Regions from separate parts of the Devosia sp. Micro-HW1 genome, predicted to be linked through region 2. Evidence: predicted binding sites of a transcription regulator. Region 2 holds the regulator's gene; each other region holds the start of a gene.

Region 1 (5,646 bases), 1.2 Mb from region 2:
CGGGTGAGCACCTCCGACGGCTCCACGCCGGCATAGAGGGCGCGCGGCTTGTCGCCGCCAAAACTGCCCAGATGCGTGAGGCGGATGGAAAACTGCAGGGAATTGCTGAGCCGATCGAGGCTGTCGACCACATCGTCGGCCACATGGCCATCGACATCGCCGATGAAGCGCAGGGTGATGTGGTAGTTTTCCGGGTCGATCCAGCGGGCTCCCGTCAGGCCCCCGCGCTTGAGCGAGAGCGCAAACGCCACATCGGCGGGAATTTCGAGGCCGGTAAAGAGCCGGGGCATGATGAGCCTCCCTGGCGGTCGATTCGTCCCCCGACCCTAACACAAACGCCTTATCCGGCCAGTCCATGTGTCGCACCGGACCGATTATCCTTGTCAATCAACCGAGCGGTCCCCATATTCCCTCGCAAGTGGCTATGCCAAATGCCCACCTGCGGTGACAGACCGCGTTTCGTTCTTTGGGAAAGGGAACCTGAAAATGGCTGAATATGACCGTCAGACCCTCGGTGCGCGGGCCGGCTCGGCCGTAGCCATCGACGAAGGTCTTCGCAGCTATATGCTGCGCGTCTACAATTATATGGGCCTCGGCCTTGTCATCACTGGTCTTGTCGCTTTCTTCGCGGCGCAGGCTGCCATCACCGCGGATCCGTCCGCCGCTGTCGGCCAGCTCGAGAACGGCACCTATGTGACCCAGTGGGGCGCTCTGCTGTTCGGCAGCCCGCTGTCCTGGGTGATCATGCTGGCCCCGCTGGCCTTCGTGCTGGTGCTCAGCTTCGGTATCAACAAGCTCAGCGTGGGCGCTGCCCAGGCCGTATTCTGGGCCTTCGCGGCCATTATGGGCCTGTCGCTCTCGTCGATCTTCCTGGTCTATACCGGTGCTTCGATCGCCAAGGTGTTCTTCATCACCGCCGCCACGTTCGGCGCGATGAGCCTTTACGGCTACACCACCAAGCGTGACCTGACCGGCATGGGCAACTTCCTGATGATGGGCCTGATCGGCATCATCATCGCCTCGATCGTCAATATCTTCATGCAGTCCTCGATGATGGACTTCGTGATCTCGGTTGTCGGCGTGCTGATCTTCACGGGCCTGACCGCCTATGACACCCAGAAGATCAAGGAAAGCTATTCCGAGCACTACGGTGCCGACGTGATGGCCAAGAATGCCATCATGGGCGCGCTCTCGCTCTATCTCGACTTCATCAACCTGTTCATGATGCTGCTCCGCCTGTTCGGCAATCGCGAGTAAGCATCCCTGAAATCCTTGATCACGCGATCAAGGAAATTGGTTGGACGACATCGGGGACCGCAGCCTACAAGGGCTGCGGTCCCTTCTTTTCGTTTACAGCCATGTCCGACACGCTTCTGCGCCCCTTTGCCTGGTCCGATATACCGGCCATCACCACCATCTACCGGCACTATGTCGAGCACACCGCCATCACCTTCGATACCGAAGCGCCGGGCGAAGAAGCGATGGCCGAAAAATATGCGGGGCTGAAAAAGCTCGGCCATCCGGTCATCATCGCCGAGCGCGAAGGCAGGGTCGTGGGCTATGCCTATGCGAGCTTCTACCGCCCCCGCGCCGCCTATCGCTTCACCTGCGAGGATTCGATCTATCTCGACCCCGCGGAAACCGGGCGGGGCCTTGGCAGGCTGATGCTCACCGAATTGCTCGCGCAATCGAAGGCTTTTGGCTTCAGGCAGATGCTGGCCGTGATCACCGCCGACACCGCCAATTCGATTGCCATCCACGAAAAGTTCGGCTTCGAGCATGTCGGCTATTACAGGCAGGTCGGCCTCAAATTCGACCGCTGGCACGACATCGTGCACCTGCAGAAGGCGCTCTAGCGACTTGTCCCGACTTCCTGGGCATCGTCACCACCCGGCTTGACCGGGTGGTCCATACGAGACGCCGGCAAGATGGATTGCCCGGTCAAGCCGGGCAATGACGATGGGCGACGCAATCGAGCGGCTAGAAATGGAGCCTATCCGGTCACAACATTGATCGGGTCCGGCGGGTGAAAAACCTAACCCACGACCATCAGATCAGGATCAAGCACGCGCAGCACCTGCGCCAGGTCCTGGCCGCGCTTGAGGATCCGGCCCTGCTGGTTGGTGACCATGTACTGGCCCTGCTTGTTGCGCAGCTTGGGGTTTTTCTCGACCACGTAGAGCGGGCGTTCCGAGACGCGGGCATAGATGGAGAACATGGCCCGGTCCTTGAGAAAGTCCATGGCATAGTCGCGCCACTCGCCGGTCCCGACCTTGCGGCCATAGACGGAAAGGATCTGCATCAGCTCGCGGCGATCGAAGGCGACGATGGGCTGGACGGGCCGGTTTGGCTGGCTTGCGGGCTCGCCCACATGCACCAGCGCCAGATTGGTTCGGCTCTCGTCTGGGGGACCCTGCACGCGCTCTACCTTGTCATAACGCGGTCATGATCGGCCCATTCGCCGGCCTTGGCAAGCCTGCGCGAAATTCCCCAATTCGGCCATGATTTGTCCCTCTCCGCGCCCCATTGCCTCAGCAATCTTCAACCATTGCCTCCAGTGGCTGGCAGTCGGGCTGTCCGAGCCCCCAAACCGAAGGCGCGACTGCCAGCCACACCTTATTTGAGTTGACCCAAAGTCATTTACGCCCGCTTCCGCCCCCGGAGCGGGCGTCTTTCTTGAGCGGCAGATCTCAGAAGGAATAGGTGGCCGCGCCCAGGATGTGGCCCGGCAGGCCGTTCTTCTCCTGCTGGATCAGGATGGCGACACCGCCCTCGCTATCCGGCGCCAGCCTGTCGAGCGGCAGTTTCAGCTGCGCGCCTTCGGACGCTTCCCACATGCCCACGACCTGCCGGTCGACCGCGACCTGGGTATAGACCATGGACTTGCCGGCATTCTCGCCCTTCTCGATACTGACTTCCGCCCGGTCGAGATAGCGCACGAGATAGATGCTGGCGTCTTCGAGGCTGGCATCGGCGGCAATGTCGATCTTGAGCATGTCGCCCTGCACCGACAGGGCCACCTCCAGCGGCAAGGTGGCCGAAGCCAGCGCCGCCTGCACCTTGGCGCGCTTGGAGCCGACAACGCCTTGGGCGCCATTGACCACCATTTGCGGGGTGAAGATGCGCGATGATCCCCAATTGCGGGCATAGCCGCGCTGCAGGTCGGAAAAGCCCTTGTCGCCAAAGGTATCTTCCCAGCCCACATAGTCCCAGTAGTCGACATGATAGGCCAGCGCCACCACGTCGCCCTGTTCGGCAAGGCTGGTGAGCAACGCATCGGCCGGCGGGCAGGAGGCACAGCCCTGGCTGGTGAACAGCTCGACCACGGCCCTGGGCTGGGACACGCCTTCGGCCAGCGCACCTCCCGCAAGGGTGAGGACGAACAGAGGCGCGGCGATGAGACCGGAAAAACGGCGAAGAAACATGGCCGTCTTTGTAAGCCGGGCTTTCAAAGCTTGCCTAGTCAAATACGGGTGAAGCTGGCTGAACGGTAAACGGCGTGGCGGCAAGGGCACAGCGCCTGGGCACGACATTGCCTCAACCAATGCGTCATTGCGGCGAAAGCCGGAATCCATGCGCCGGCCATTCGCGACGATGGTGCTCGTGGAAAGCCACTGACCTGGATCCCGGCCTGCGCCGGGATGACATCGTGCTTGAGGAAAACTTAAAGCAGATGGCGGCCACAGAGGGCCGCCAGTAGAGACAATGTAAGCAGTGCTTACGCGGCGACGAGGCTCCGCAACACATAGTGCAGGATGCCGCCATTGCGGAAATAATCGAGCTCATTGGCCGTATCGATGCGGCAACGGGTCTCGATCGTGAGCACGTCGCCATTGGCGCGGGTGATTCTGACCGGCACCGTAGCGCGCGGCTCAATGCCTTCCACCCCTGATATATCGACGGTTTCACTACCATCGAGACCAAGGCTCTGCCAGCTTTCACCGTCGTTGAACTGCAGGGGAATGACCCCCATGCCCACCAGGTTGGAGCGATGGATACGCTCAAAACTCTGGGCGATGACGGCTTTGACGCCGAGCAGGTTGGTGCCCTTGGCCGCCCAGTCGCGCGACGAGCCGGTGCCATATTCCTTGCCGGCGAAGATGACGAGCGGCGTTCCGGCCCGCTGATATTCCATGGCCGCGTCATAAATCGGCATCTGCTCGCCTGATGGCCCCTTGGTAAAGCCACCCTCGACCCCATCGAGCATCATGTTCCTGATGCGGATATTGGCGAAGGTGCCGCGCATCATCACCTCGTGATTGCCGCGGCGGGCGCCGTAGGAATTGAAATCCTTGGGCGCCACCTGGCGTTCGATGAGATATTTTCCGGCCGGGGTTGCGGGTTTGAACGAGCCGGCCGGGGAAATGTGGTCGGTGGTGATCGAATCGAGGAACAGCGCCAGCACCCGCGCCGAGACCACGTCGGTCACCGGCTTGGGCTCCATGGTCAGGTCCTCGAAATAGGGCGGGTTCTGCACATAGGTGGAGGCAGAATTCCACCCATAGGTCTCGCCGCCTTCGACCGCGATCCCCTGCCAGTGCTTGTCGCCCTTGAAGACATCTGAATAGCGGGCGCGGAACATGTCGGCATGGACGTGCTGGCGCACGATTTCAGCAATCTCGTGGTTGGAGGGCCAGATATCCTTCAAATAGACGGGCTTGCCGTCTTTCGACATGCCGAGCGGCTGGGTCGCGATGTCGACATTGAGCGTGCCCAGGATCGCATAGGCGACGACCAGCGGGGGCGAGGCGAGATAGTTGGCGCGCACATCCGGGTTCACGCGGCCCTCGAAATTGCGATTGCCTGACAGCACCGAGGCGGCGACCAGCTTGTTCTCGTTGATCGTGTCGGAAATGGCCTGGGGCAGCGGCCCCGAATTGCCGATGCAGGTGGTGCAGCCATAGCCCACAAGGTTGAAGCCCATGGCATCGAGGTCGGCCTGCAGGCCCGAAGCCGTCAGATAATCGGTGACCACCTGCGAGCCCGGTGCCAGCGAGGTCTTGACCCAGGGCTGCGACTGGAGGCCCAGCGCCCGCGCCTTGCGGGCAACGAGGCCGGCGGCGACCAGGACAGAAGGGTTGGACGTATTGGTGCAGGAGGTGATGGCCGCGATCACCACCGAGCCATCGGTGATGTGATAGTCCGTGCCCCTGACCGGGAAGGCCGCCTCTTCGGGAATGTCGTGCACGCCCGTGGCGCCCTCGTCGACATAGCGGCTTTCCGGCCTGTCCTCGGGCAGTTTCGTGCGCTCGATGCGCCCGCCCGACAGTTCCGGCAGGGCAGCGGCAAAGGCCGCGGACACATCCTTCAAAGCCACGCGGTCCTGCGGGCGCTTCGGACCCGAGAGCGACGGGACCACCGTCGAAAGGTCGAGCTCGAGCGTGGCGGTAAAGACCGGATCGGGCGTCGCGGTCTCGCGGAACATGCCCTGGGCGCGCGAATAGGCCTCGACCAGGGCCACGCGATCGGGATCACGGCCGGTCGTGGACAGATATTTGAGCGTATCGGCATCGACAGGAAAATAGCCGCAGGTGGCTCCATATTCGGGCGCCATATTGGCGATGGTGGCCTGGTCTTCGAGGCTGAGATAGTCAAGGCCGGGCCCGTAGAATTCGACGAACTTGCCGACCACGCCCTGCTTGCGCA
Region 2 (5,646 bases):
GGCCAGGACATCTACGATCCCAAGCTCGACGTGGTGGAGCTGCGGGCCCGCATCGGCATGGTCTTCCAGAAGCCCAATCCCTTCCCCAAGTCGATCTACGACAATGTCGCCTATGGCCCGCGCATCCACGGCCTCGCGCGCTCCAAGGCCGACCTCGATGAAATCGTCGTCTCCTCGCTGCGCAAGGCGGGCCTTTTCGAAGAGGTCAAGGATCGCCTCAGTGAGCCAGGCACCGGTCTTTCCGGCGGCCAGCAGCAGCGCCTCTGCATCGCCCGCGCCATTGCCGTGGGTCCCGAAGTGATCCTCATGGACGAGCCCTGCTCGGCCCTTGATCCGATCGCCACCGCGATCATCGAAGAGCTGATCGACGAGCTGCGCGAGAACTACACCATCGTCATCGTCACCCACTCGATGCAGCAGGCAGCCCGCGTGTCGCAGAAGACCGCCTTCTTCCACTTGGGCAACCTGATTGAACAGGGCGACACCGAGGACATCTTCACCAATCCGGTGAACAAGCAGACCCAGGACTACATCATGGGCCGCATCGGCTGATCGCGGATCTGGAGGACAAACCATGCCAAATACCGGTACCGATCACATCGTCACCTCCTACAACGAGGAACTTGCCGCCCTGGCCCAGGCCATTGCCGAAATGGGTGGTCTCGTCGAGGTCGCTGTCGAGAACGGCACCCGCTCGCTGCTCAAGCTTGACCGTGAACTGGCTGACCTGACCATCATTGCCGACCAGCGCATCGACGACATGCAGCGCCAGATCGATGACATGGCCGTGTCGATGATTGCCCGCCGCCAGCCCATGGCCAGCGACCTGCGCGCCATCATCACTGCCATCCACGTCGCCTCCGATCTCGAACGCATCGGCGACATGGCCAAGCAGCTGGCCCGCCGCTCGCTCAAGCTCGAAGGCCTCAACCTGCAGCCGACTTTCTACAACGGCGTCAAGAACATGACCGCGCTGGTCCTGCAGCAGGTCAAGGATGCCCTCGATGCCTATGGCAATCGCGAGGCGCCCGCAGCCGTCGAAGTGTGCAACCGTGACGACGAGGTCGATGCCATGCACACCTCGCTGTTCCGCGAACTCCTCACCTACATGATGGAGGATCCGCGCAACATCACCACCTGCACCCACCTGCTGTTCTGCGCCAAGAGCCTCGAGCGCGTCGGCGACCATGCCACCAACATTGCCGAGCGCGCCTACTACCTGGCCACCGGCAAGCAGCTCACCAGCGACGTGCAGGAACTGCAGCGCCAGCAGATTAAAGCGTAAGGCACTTCTCCCTTTCGGGGAGAGGTCGGCGCGCAGCGCCGGATGAGGGGGCCTTCCTCGTAGCACCGCACTCTCAACCCCCTCCCCCTCCTTCAGGGGGAGGTGAGGTGGGGGTAAAGCCAAGAACTCAGAACTCTCGGATGACCAAGGTCAGTCCGATCGACGGAGCACATCCAATGCCCGCCACCATCCTCGTGGTCGAAGACGAAGGCGATATCGCCATCCTGCTGCGCTACAATCTCGAAGCCGAGGGCTTTCGCGTCGTCACCGCCGAGAGCGGCGACGAAGCCCAGCAGGCCATTGCCGAAAAGCTGCCGGACCTGATCCTGCTCGATTGGATGCTGCCCGAGATTTCCGGCATCGAACTCTGCCGACGCCTGCGCGCCCGCGATGAAACAGCCCGCGTGCCGATCATCATGCTCACCGCCCGCGGCGAGGAAGAGGAGCGCGTCCGCGGTCTTTCCACCGGCGCCGACGACTACGTGGTCAAGCCTTTCTCGGTGCCCGAACTGCTGGCGCGCATCCACGCCCTGCTGCGCCGGGCCAATCCCAATCTCGTCACCACCGCCCTCAAGGTCGGCGACCTCGAGCTCGACCGCACCACTCACCGTGTCCGCCGCGCCAACCGCGACGTGCATCTGGGACCCACCGAATACCGTCTGCTCGAATATCTGATGCGCCATCCCGGCCGCGTCTATTCGCGCGAACAGCTTCTCGACGGCGTCTGGGGCAATGATGTCTATGTCGACGAGCGTACCGTCGACGTCCATATCGGCCGCCTCCGCCGCGCCATCAACCGCGGCCGCGAAACCGACCCGATCCGCACCGTCCGCGGCGCCGGCTACGCCTTCGACGAACGGTTTGCCGCCAACGCCTGAACCGGCGACTGGAGCGTTTCGCGGACCATTTGAAACACCGCTACCTCCCCAATCGTCACTACCGGCCCACCCTCCGGCCTGACCCGAGGGCCCGGTGGTCCATGCCCGCTGTAGGATGGATTGCCGGGACAGGCCCGGCAATGACGGCCATACATGTCTCCGCTTCAGAATTGTGAAACGGCCTAATCGGCAATGGCCAGGAAATCGAGCACCGCCTGTCCGAAGCGCGGGTCGGTGTTGAGGGTGTAGTGGGTGGTGCTTGGAATGACGGCGAAGCGGTTCGGCGTCATGCCCTCCCCCGCCCACCCGCCATCGACCTTGCCACCCCCCAGCAGCTCGAAGAAATGCGTGGCATGGCTGATCCGCACCGCGTCATAGTCTCCCACCACCAGCAGGGTCGGGCTCTTGATCCCGCCCACCTCGGATGACCAGTCATAGTCGTTGCCGATAAAGGCACCCATCTGCTCAAAGAGCTTGGGAAAGTTTTCCGGGTCGGGCGCGACCGCCTTGTAGGCCTCGTAGAGCGGCGTCTGCATCATCTCAGGGGCCATATGCGCGCCGATGGTCCGCATGCCCTCGGCATTATAGTCGTGCCACCCCGAATAGGCGTAGGGCGCCGAAGCGACCACCAGCCGGTTGACCACATCGGGATGGTCGATGCCGAGCCGGATGGCGGTAATGCCGCCCATCGAATAGCCGACGACATCGGCCCGTTCATGGTCCAGCCATCGGATCAGCCCGGCCACGTCGGTGGCGAAAGCCTCGAAACTCATTGGGCGGTCGAAAGGTCTGGTGCGGCCATGCGCCTGGAGATCCACGCCAATGACCTGATGGTGTTTGGCCAGCTCGGTCAGCACGGGGCCGAAATCGTCCATGGTTTGCAGGCCGCCATGCAGCAGCACCAGCGGTTCGCCCGCGCCGAACACGGCATAGGCCAATTCGATTCCGTTGACGGGCGCGTAGCCCGACCGGGTTGGAGTAGGCAACGACATTTGAGACCTCCGGATCGCTAATGATCGGACGACGAGCAGCAGCCAGGATTTTCGACAGGGAAACGGCCCGCTCCCGCCAAGCCTAAACCTCCGGCAAGTCCCTCAGCGGCGTGGTATCGTCCAGCGGCACCGTCTGCCGCTCGATCATGCGGTGCACGTGCGGCAGGCCCTCGCCCTGATGCAGGGCGCGCAGCTGCTCGATATTGTCGGCGTCGGATTTGGTGCGCCGCAGGTTGTGCCGCACATAGTCGACCCAGGTGGGCACGTGATAACTCTCCACCCACAGGTCGGGCCGCTCGAGGTCGCGCAGCAAGGTCCATTGCCGCGCTCCGTCGCGGATGCGGATGCGCCGTCGCTCGCTCATCAGCCGCAGGAAGGCGGGAATGTCCTCCTGCAGGATCTGGTAGTCGATCATCACCATGATCGGTCCGCTGCGCGGCCTGAGATCCAGCCGCAGGATCGGCTCATTGAAGGTGTCGAGCGGATTGAGGTCACGCTGGTCGAATTGCGGCAGCGCCAGTTTCAGGCCCACCAGGCCGCAGATCACCAGCACGCCGCTGGCGATCAGCAGCGCCCAGTCCATGCCGAGCCCGTCCGAGGTCACGCCCCAGATCCAGCTGCCGCCCGCCATGCCGCCGAACGTGGCCGTTTGGTAAAGCGAGAGCGCCCGACCCACCACCCAGCGCGGTGACGCGAGCTGGATCGAGACATTAAATAGGCTCAGCGCCAGCACCCAGCTCGCCCCGGCGGGCAGCAGCAGGATGTGGCTGAGAACGGCATCGCGGCTGAACGCCAGGCCGATACAGCTGAGGGCAAAGCCGAGGCAGGCCGCCCGCACGATGTTCTCGTTGCTGAACACCTGCCGCACCCGCCCGTTGAGGAAGGCGCCGAGGATGGCGCCCACCCCGAAACAGCCCAGCAGCGTGCCATAGATCAGCGCGCCACCGCCCAGATAGTCCTCCGCCAGCACCGGCAGCAGGGCCAGGATGACGATGGCCGACGCGCCGAACAGGAACCCGCGGAACATCACGGTCATCAGGTTGGGCGACATCGACACATAGCGCACGCCGGCCCACATGGCGCTGCCCAGCCGCTCCCGCGGCAGGCGCGCCGGCGCCCGCTGCGGCTTCCAGCGATAAAGCGCACCGATCAGCGGAATGTAGGACACGGCATTGAGCGCAAAGGCCGCGCCCGCCCCGGCAAAGGCCACGATCATGCCGCCCACCGCCGGACCGACGCTGCGCATCATGTTGAAGCCCATGGCATTGAGCGTCACCGCCCCCGGCAGGTCTTCGCGCGGCACCACATCGCCCATCGACGCCTGCCATGACGGGTTGAACAGCGCCGTGCCCGCGCCGATGAGGAAGGTGAAGGTCAGCAGCAGCCACGGATTGAGCAGGCCGAGCCAGGCGGTAATGGCCAGCGCCAGCGACACCAGCCCCATGCCCGTCTGGGCAATCAGCATCACCGTCCGCCGGTCGAAATTGTCGGCCAGCGCCCCGGCGGCGATGGAAAACACCATGATCGGCAGCGTGTTCGATGCCTGCACCAGCGCCACCATATTGTGCGACGTGGTCAGCGTGGTCATCATCCAGCCCGCGCCCACCGCCTGCACCAACCCACCCAGATTGGACGCCAGCGTCGCCAGCCAGAGCATGCGAAAATTCTCGTTGCGCAGCGGCGCGAGAACCGTGGGACCCTTGGACATGTCGAACAATCTCCTGACCTGTCTCATGAGCCAGCCGGCGCACGGAGGCAAGCCCGCTGGTTGCTCTGCCCTTCACATCCCGCGCCCCATTGCTGCCCTCCGATCAATAAGTCATACTTATTTCGAGGAGACATCATGCGCAGCTATTCCCCCGTCGATTTCACCCGGGTGAGCCTCACTGGGCCCTTCTGGGCCGAGCGGCTCGAAATCGTGCTCACCCGCACCGTTCCCAGCCAGTTTGAAAAACTCGGCGAGAGCGGCATTCTCGAGTCACTCGAACTCAAAGACCCGCCGCCACCCCTGCGCATCCCCCGCATGGGTGGACCCGATGGCCATACCCATCAGGTGTTCTGGGACAGTGACATCGGCAAGTGGATCGAGGCCGCCGGCTATGCCCTGCGCCACCGCCGCGACCCCGATCTCGAAGCCAGGGTCGATGCCATCGCCGCGCGCCTCGCCGAGGTGCAGATGCCCGACGGCTACCTCAATCTCTGGTATCAGGGCCAAGAGATCGACAAGCGCTGGACCAACCTGCGCGACCGCCACGAACTCTACAATGCCGGGCACCTGCTCGAAGGCGCCATCGCCTACTATCAGGCCACCGGCAAGCGCCAGCTGCTCGATGTGCTCGAACGCTATCTCGACCATATCCGCACCGTCTTCGGCACGGGCCCCGGCCAGAAAAAGGGCTACGACGGCCATCAGGAAATCGAGCTGGCGCTGGTCAAACTTTATCGCCTCACCGGCGAGCGCAAGCAGCTCGACCTGGCGGCCTATTTCATC
Region 3 (5,646 bases), 1.8 Mb from region 2:
CCGCCACCTGGTTGTCGCGGATCTCGGCCTGGCCGGCAAAGCCGTAATGGACCCAGACCTTGTCGCGATCCTGGACGATCGCATCAGGGGCATTTGCGGGCGCATAGGCGCCATCGGCGGTGATGGTGACGGGATAGACGGTGCCATCGACATAGACATCGACCTGACTGGTGGTGATGTGAAGGCGATTGGCCTCGCCATCGAAGACGGCAGTCATGCTGCCATCGGCATGGGGCGTCAGCCAGGGGATGATGGCGCCTTCGGGATATTGGCCGCGGCTCGACCACTGGGCGTTGACGACACCATCGTCGCCGAAGCGGAGGCGCGGCTGGGCACGCCAGCTATACCAGTCCTGCACATAGATCGATGCGCGGTCCCATTTGCCGTTCTGCAAGGCCGGGCCGACATTGAAGAAGAACCAGCAGAAAACGAGATAGGCGAAGGTCAGGCCGATACCGAGTGGCAGGCCGTACTGCCTGACGAAACTGCGCCGGAAGACTTCGGGAAACTTGTTTTCGAGGCGGGCGCGTTCGGCGGTGCTGATGGCGGACATGTCAGACGCTCCCACGGGCGATGTCGAAACCCTGGTTGCCGACGAGGCGCCGGCGCAGCCAGCCCGAGAGCTGATCGATGGCGATGATGGTCACCAGGAGCATGATGATGATGGCATAGGTCTGGGCGGCGTAGTCGCGGCCGATGGAGAGGCGGAACACTTCGCCAATGCCACCGCCCCCCACCGCGCCGATAATGGTGGAGGCGCGGACATTGATCTCCATGCGGAGCAGCCCATAGGAAACGAAATTGGGCAGCACCTGCGGAACGATGGCATAGCGGACGCGGTCGAGCCAGGTGGCGCCGACGGACCTGAGGCCCTCATCCGGCTTCATGTCGGCATTTTCCACCACTTCGAAGAACAGCTTGCCCAGCGCGCCGACGGTGTGGAGCGAGACCGCCACGATGGCGGCAATGGGACCGATGGACAGAATGGCCGTCAGCATGCCGGCGATGACGATTTCGGGGAAAGCGCGCAGGACTTCCATGACACGGCGCACGAACCAGCGCACGGCGCCCGCGCCAACCAGATTGGTGGCAGCGAAGAAGCAGAGGCAAAAGGCAAAGGTGCCGCCGATAATCGTCGAGACGATGGCGATGTTGACCGTGATGATCAGCTGGTAGACCAAGTGCGGGATGTAGAAACTGTCGGTGATGTAGACCCGCTCCGACGTGTAATCGTACTTGGCCGAGCCGTCGAAATAGGGCGAGGGCAGATCGAACATGGCGCGGAAGATCTCGAAGGGATCGCGCGGCAGGAAGTTCTTCACGAAGTCGAACATGTAGGGAATTCGGTCGAAGAACTTCCCGGAATTGGCGGCATTGGCGTAGTTCATGGCGAAGAACAGCGCCGCCAGCACGCCTCCCACGGCGAGAAGCGAATAGACGCGGCGCGTCATCACCTGGCTGCGATAGTGCCGCAGCAGGGTCTCGGTCGCTGGCGCAAGGCCATTGGATGGGGCGATGTCGGCCATGAACCAGCCTTTCAAGAACCACGGTGTCATTCCGGCGAAGGCCGGAATCCATGTCCACATGCCCACGCACAGCGGCCTTGGCAGTTCGGCGCATGGATCCCGGCCTGCGCCGGGATGACATTGAGTTTGGGGTAGCTGCGGTGACCGAAATCACCGCAGCGTCTTATTTGAAATCAGCTACCGATGACCGACTTACGGGCGTCGATAATGGTCTGGTACATGGCCTTGTCGGCGTCGACAAAATTGGTGTAGCCGCCGGCGGTGAAGGCGTCGAAGCATTCGAAATCGGTTTCCGGCAGGGCCTTGAACATGGCCGTGATCTGTTCCTTGACCTCGGGAGCAACGGCGTTGGAGACCATCAGCGGACCGTTCGGGATGATCGGGGACTGCCAGACTTCGACCAGGTCGTCCATGTCGAGCATGCCCTTGTCGACCATGATGCGCAGGTTGCCCGAGGTGTAACCCTCGGAGAAGTCGCCCTGCCCCGAGCCGAAGGTGGTGCCGACATCCCAGGTGCCGTCGATCACGCCGAGGACGAGGTTTTCATGGCCGCCACCGAAGCCGGTCTCGGCGTAGAATTCCTTGATTTCCTTGCCGAGGTCGGCCGGCAGGGCAACGCTCGGGATCAGGAAGCCCGAGGTGGAATCCGGATCGGCGAAGCCGAGCTTCTTGCCTTCGGTCGAGGCCAGGTCGGTAATGCCCGAATCCGAACGGGCGACCATGATCGTGTAGTAGCCGGTGGAGCCATCCGCCTGCTGGGTGGTCAGCACCGGATCAACGGCGTCGGGGCTCTGCAGTTCGATGGCGGCGTAGGACGAGGCGCCCATGATGGCGATGTCGATGGTGCCGCCGAGCAGGCCCTGAATGATGCCGTTATAGTCCGGCGAGGGGAAGAACTGGACTTCGGTGGCGCCGGTGGCGGCTTTCAGCGGCTCGGCGACGCATTCGGCACGGCGCAGCTGGTCGGCTTCGTTTTCGCTGCCGTCGAGGCCGATGCGCAGGACGAGACCGTCCTGGGCAAAGGCGGCTGACGACAGGGAAAGGGCGACGGAGGCGAGGAGAAGTTTACGGATCGCGGACACGGGAAGTCTCCTTTGGTGACGCGGGATGGGTCCTTCGGCGACAGGGAAGAGCCGAATGACTTAGGGAGCCTGTTGCGCATTGCTTGGCGTGCGCGGCAGGAACTGGACGGGCGCAATGGAGGTCGAGGTCATGACTTCCGAAAAAGCTTCCTTCAGACCATCGGCACCGTAGATAGAGCGGGCCACATCGGTGGTGAGTTCGTCGGGCGTGCCGTCGAAGACGACGCGGCCCTGGGCCATGCCGACAATGCGCTCGCAATAGGCGCGGGCGGTGTCGAGCGTGTGGAGGTTAGTGATGACGGTGATGCCTTCGGCATTGATGTCTCTGAGGCTGTCCATGACGATCTGGGCATTGCGCGGATCAAGGCTGGCAATGGGCTCGTCGGCCAGGATCATCTTTGGCTCCTGCATCAGGGCACGGGCAATGGCGACGCGCTGCTGCTGGCCACCCGACAGAGTCTGCGCCCACTGCGTAGCCGTCTGGGCGATGTCGAGACGTTCCAGTGCCCGCAGTGCCTCATACTGCTCGTCGGCGGTGAACAGCTGCAGCAGGTTCAAGACGCCGTTGCGACCGTTGAGCCGGCCGAGCATCACATTGGTGATGACATCGAGGCGCGGCACGAGATTGAACTGCTGGAAGATCATAGCGCAGTCGCGCTGCCAGTCGCGCAGGGCCTGGCCGCGCAGCTCAGACACCTTCACGCCGTCATATTCGATATAGCCGGAGGAAACGTCGTTGAGACGGTTGACCATACGCAGCAGTGTCGACTTGCCGGCGCCGGAGCGGCCGATGATGCCGACCATCTGTCCTTGCGGGATTTCCAGCGTCACATTGTCGACGGCAACCTTGTCACCAAATCGTCGCGTAACGTGCGAAATCTTTAGCATGGAACTGCCCCGGCCGTTGAACTGCGGCAGACCTAGGGCCGGGACGTAACGCCCCCATTACACTTGGGTGACGGTTGCATGACTATGCACCGGGAAAGTGTGGTGGGTTGTCGCGGGGGATGGCCACCTTTCCTTCTCCCCTTGCGGGAGAAGGTGCCCGAAGGCGGACGAGGGGATGGACCGACCGCGCGGTAGGAACCCCTCACCCGTCTCGGCCTGCGGCCGATCCACCCTCTCCCGCAAGGGGAGAGGGGGAGCCGGAGATTATTCGTACTTCTCGAGAAACGCCTCGATCCCCAGCATCCGGAAATCGGGCAGCGCCACGTGCAGTTGCTCGTGGCTCCAGTCCCACCATTTCATGGAATCGAGGCGGCCCGCGACGCTGTCATCAAAGCGCTGGCGGATGGTCCGCGCCGGCACACCGACGGCGATGGCAAAATCGGCAACGTCTTTTGTGACAACCGCGTTGGAGCCAATAATGGCGCCGTTGCCAATATTCACCCCCGGCATGATCACCGCGCCATGGCCAATCCAGGTATCGTGGCCAATGGAAATCGGCGTGCTTTCGCGCCATTCGAAGAACGATGCATCGTCCTCCTCGCCCTCGAAATACTGCGCCGAGCGATAGGTAAAATGGTGCAGCGAAGCGCGCTCCATCGGATGCATGCTCGCATAGATGCGCACATTGGCGGCGATGTTGGAGAATTTGCCGATGGTGGCATAGGCGATCTGGGTGCCGCCGACGCAGTAGGAATAGTCGCCCATGGTCGAGTAAGCGACGTGGCATTGGGCGCCCACTTCGGTATAGCGGCCGAGGGTCGATTGCGTGACCCTGGCCGTTTCGTGGACAAACGGCGTCTCGCTCAGCTTCTTCATGCGATGCCCTCACACCGGCAGGCGCAGCAGATCGCGCAGCAGCGCCACAAACTGCTGGCCGGACGCTTCGAGATCGCCCGAATTGTCGATGCGCACCGTGCTGGGCGGCAGGCGGAAGCCGGCGCTGCGCTCGATGCGGCGACGGATGTCCTCGCCCCCCTCGCGCCCACGCCCGGCCAGGCGCCGCGCGATGATCTCGGGCTCTGCCGTCACCTCGACGACCAGAGCGGTCGGATAGCGTGCGAGCAGTTTTGGCAGCACGGCGCGCGAGAGATTGGCAATAACCACCCGACCGGCGGCCAGATCGGCTTCCAGCGCAATCGGCAGACCGTAGAGGAGGCCATGCGCCTCCCAGCTGAGCGCATATTCACCGTCCCGCTCTGCGGCGGCAAAGGCCTCGGGCGAGAGGCTGTCATGATCCTCGCTGCCACCATCGGCGGCGCGTGTCACCGCTCGGCGCACCACGACGACCTGGTCACCCAGACGATCTCGTGCAAAATTCATGACGCTGTCCTTGCCGGCGCCGCTCGGCCCGACAACAGCAACGAAGGTACCGGTCATAGCACCCGCCTGCCCTGGCGCCAGACGGTGCGCACGATCGGAATCCCATCCTCGATCCGCACTTGCACGAGGTCGGCGCGCTTGCCCAGTGCGATCTCGCCGCGATCATCAAGACCCGCCGCATCGGCCGGCCGCTTGGTGACGAGGCTGATAGCCTGCGGCACGTCCACGCCGGCCACTTCGTCGACAAGGCAGAAGGCCGATTGCAGCATGGAAAAGGGAATGTAGTCGGATGACAAAATGTCGAGCAGTCCCGCAGTGGCCAGCTCGCGCGCCGAGACATTGCCTGAATGCGAGCCGCCGCGCACCACATTTGGCCCACCCATGAGAATGGCAAGGCCGGCATCGCGCGACGCCTGCGCGGCTTCCATCGTGGTGGGGAATTCGGCGATGCGAATGCCCAGTTCCAGCGACTCATCGACATGGGCGGCGGTGGCGTCATCGTGGCTGGCCAGCGCGATATTCCTGATATGGCAGAGTTCGGCCAGCGCCTTGCGGTGGCGGTCGGCATAGGTGATCGATTCCAGCGTGCGGCGGGCGATGAATTCGGCCAGCTGTGCATCGCTCATCTTGAGCTTGCCCTGGTAATAGGCGCGGTAGGCGTCCGGGTTGGCGAACTGGCGCTGGCCCGGCGCGTGATCCATCAGCGAGGCGAGACGAACCAGCTTGTGGTCCATGATGCCCTCGAATGCCTTGAGACAATCGGGCGCTGA

The links. The regulator PhoB, encoded in region 2, activates phosphate uptake and scavenging genes when phosphate is short. The targets are predictions, from matches to a motif close to TGTCATNNANCTGTCAT.
Region 1: a site for PhoB is predicted at 2,431-2,447, ahead of MQW79_RS12505 (DUF2794 domain-containing protein). Genes of this name have one in related genera too.
Region 3: a site for PhoB is predicted at 3,564-3,580, ahead of phnC (phosphonate ABC transporter ATP-binding protein). Genes of this name have one in related genera too.

What each region holds. Positions count from the first base shown of each region.
Region 1 is NZ_CP094375.1:2,613,342-2,618,987, forward strand. Features, by position in the region: gene thpR (RNA 2',3'-cyclic phosphodiesterase) at 1-290, opposite strand, end outside; gene MQW79_RS12495 (Bax inhibitor-1/YccA family protein) at 487-1,257, shown strand; gene MQW79_RS12500 (N-acetyltransferase family protein) at 1,359-1,856, shown strand; gene MQW79_RS12505 (DUF2794 domain-containing protein) at 2,036-2,419, opposite strand; gene MQW79_RS12510 (DUF1223 domain-containing protein) at 2,691-3,425, opposite strand; gene acnA (aconitate hydratase AcnA) at 3,719-5,646, opposite strand, start outside.
Region 2 is NZ_CP094375.1:1,443,674-1,449,319, forward strand. Features, by position in the region: gene pstB (phosphate ABC transporter ATP-binding protein PstB) at 1-552, shown strand, start outside; gene phoU (phosphate signaling complex protein PhoU) at 575-1,285, shown strand; gene phoB (phosphate regulon transcriptional regulator PhoB) at 1,462-2,163, shown strand; gene MQW79_RS06770 (alpha/beta fold hydrolase) at 2,346-3,155, opposite strand; gene MQW79_RS06775 (MFS transporter) at 3,238-4,863, opposite strand; gene MQW79_RS06780 (glycoside hydrolase family 127 protein) at 4,999-5,646, shown strand, end outside.
Region 3 is NZ_CP094375.1:3,268,293-3,273,938, reverse strand. Features, by position in the region: gene phnE (phosphonate ABC transporter, permease protein PhnE) at 1-553, opposite strand, end outside; gene phnE (phosphonate ABC transporter, permease protein PhnE) at 555-1,526, opposite strand; gene phnD (phosphate/phosphite/phosphonate ABC transporter substrate-binding protein) at 1,700-2,608, opposite strand; gene phnC (phosphonate ABC transporter ATP-binding protein) at 2,669-3,496, opposite strand; gene MQW79_RS15750 (DapH/DapD/GlmU-related protein) at 3,761-4,372, opposite strand; gene phnN (phosphonate metabolism protein/1,5-bisphosphokinase (PRPP-forming) PhnN) at 4,382-4,933, opposite strand; gene MQW79_RS15740 (alpha-D-ribose 1-methylphosphonate 5-triphosphate diphosphatase) at 4,930-5,646, opposite strand, start outside.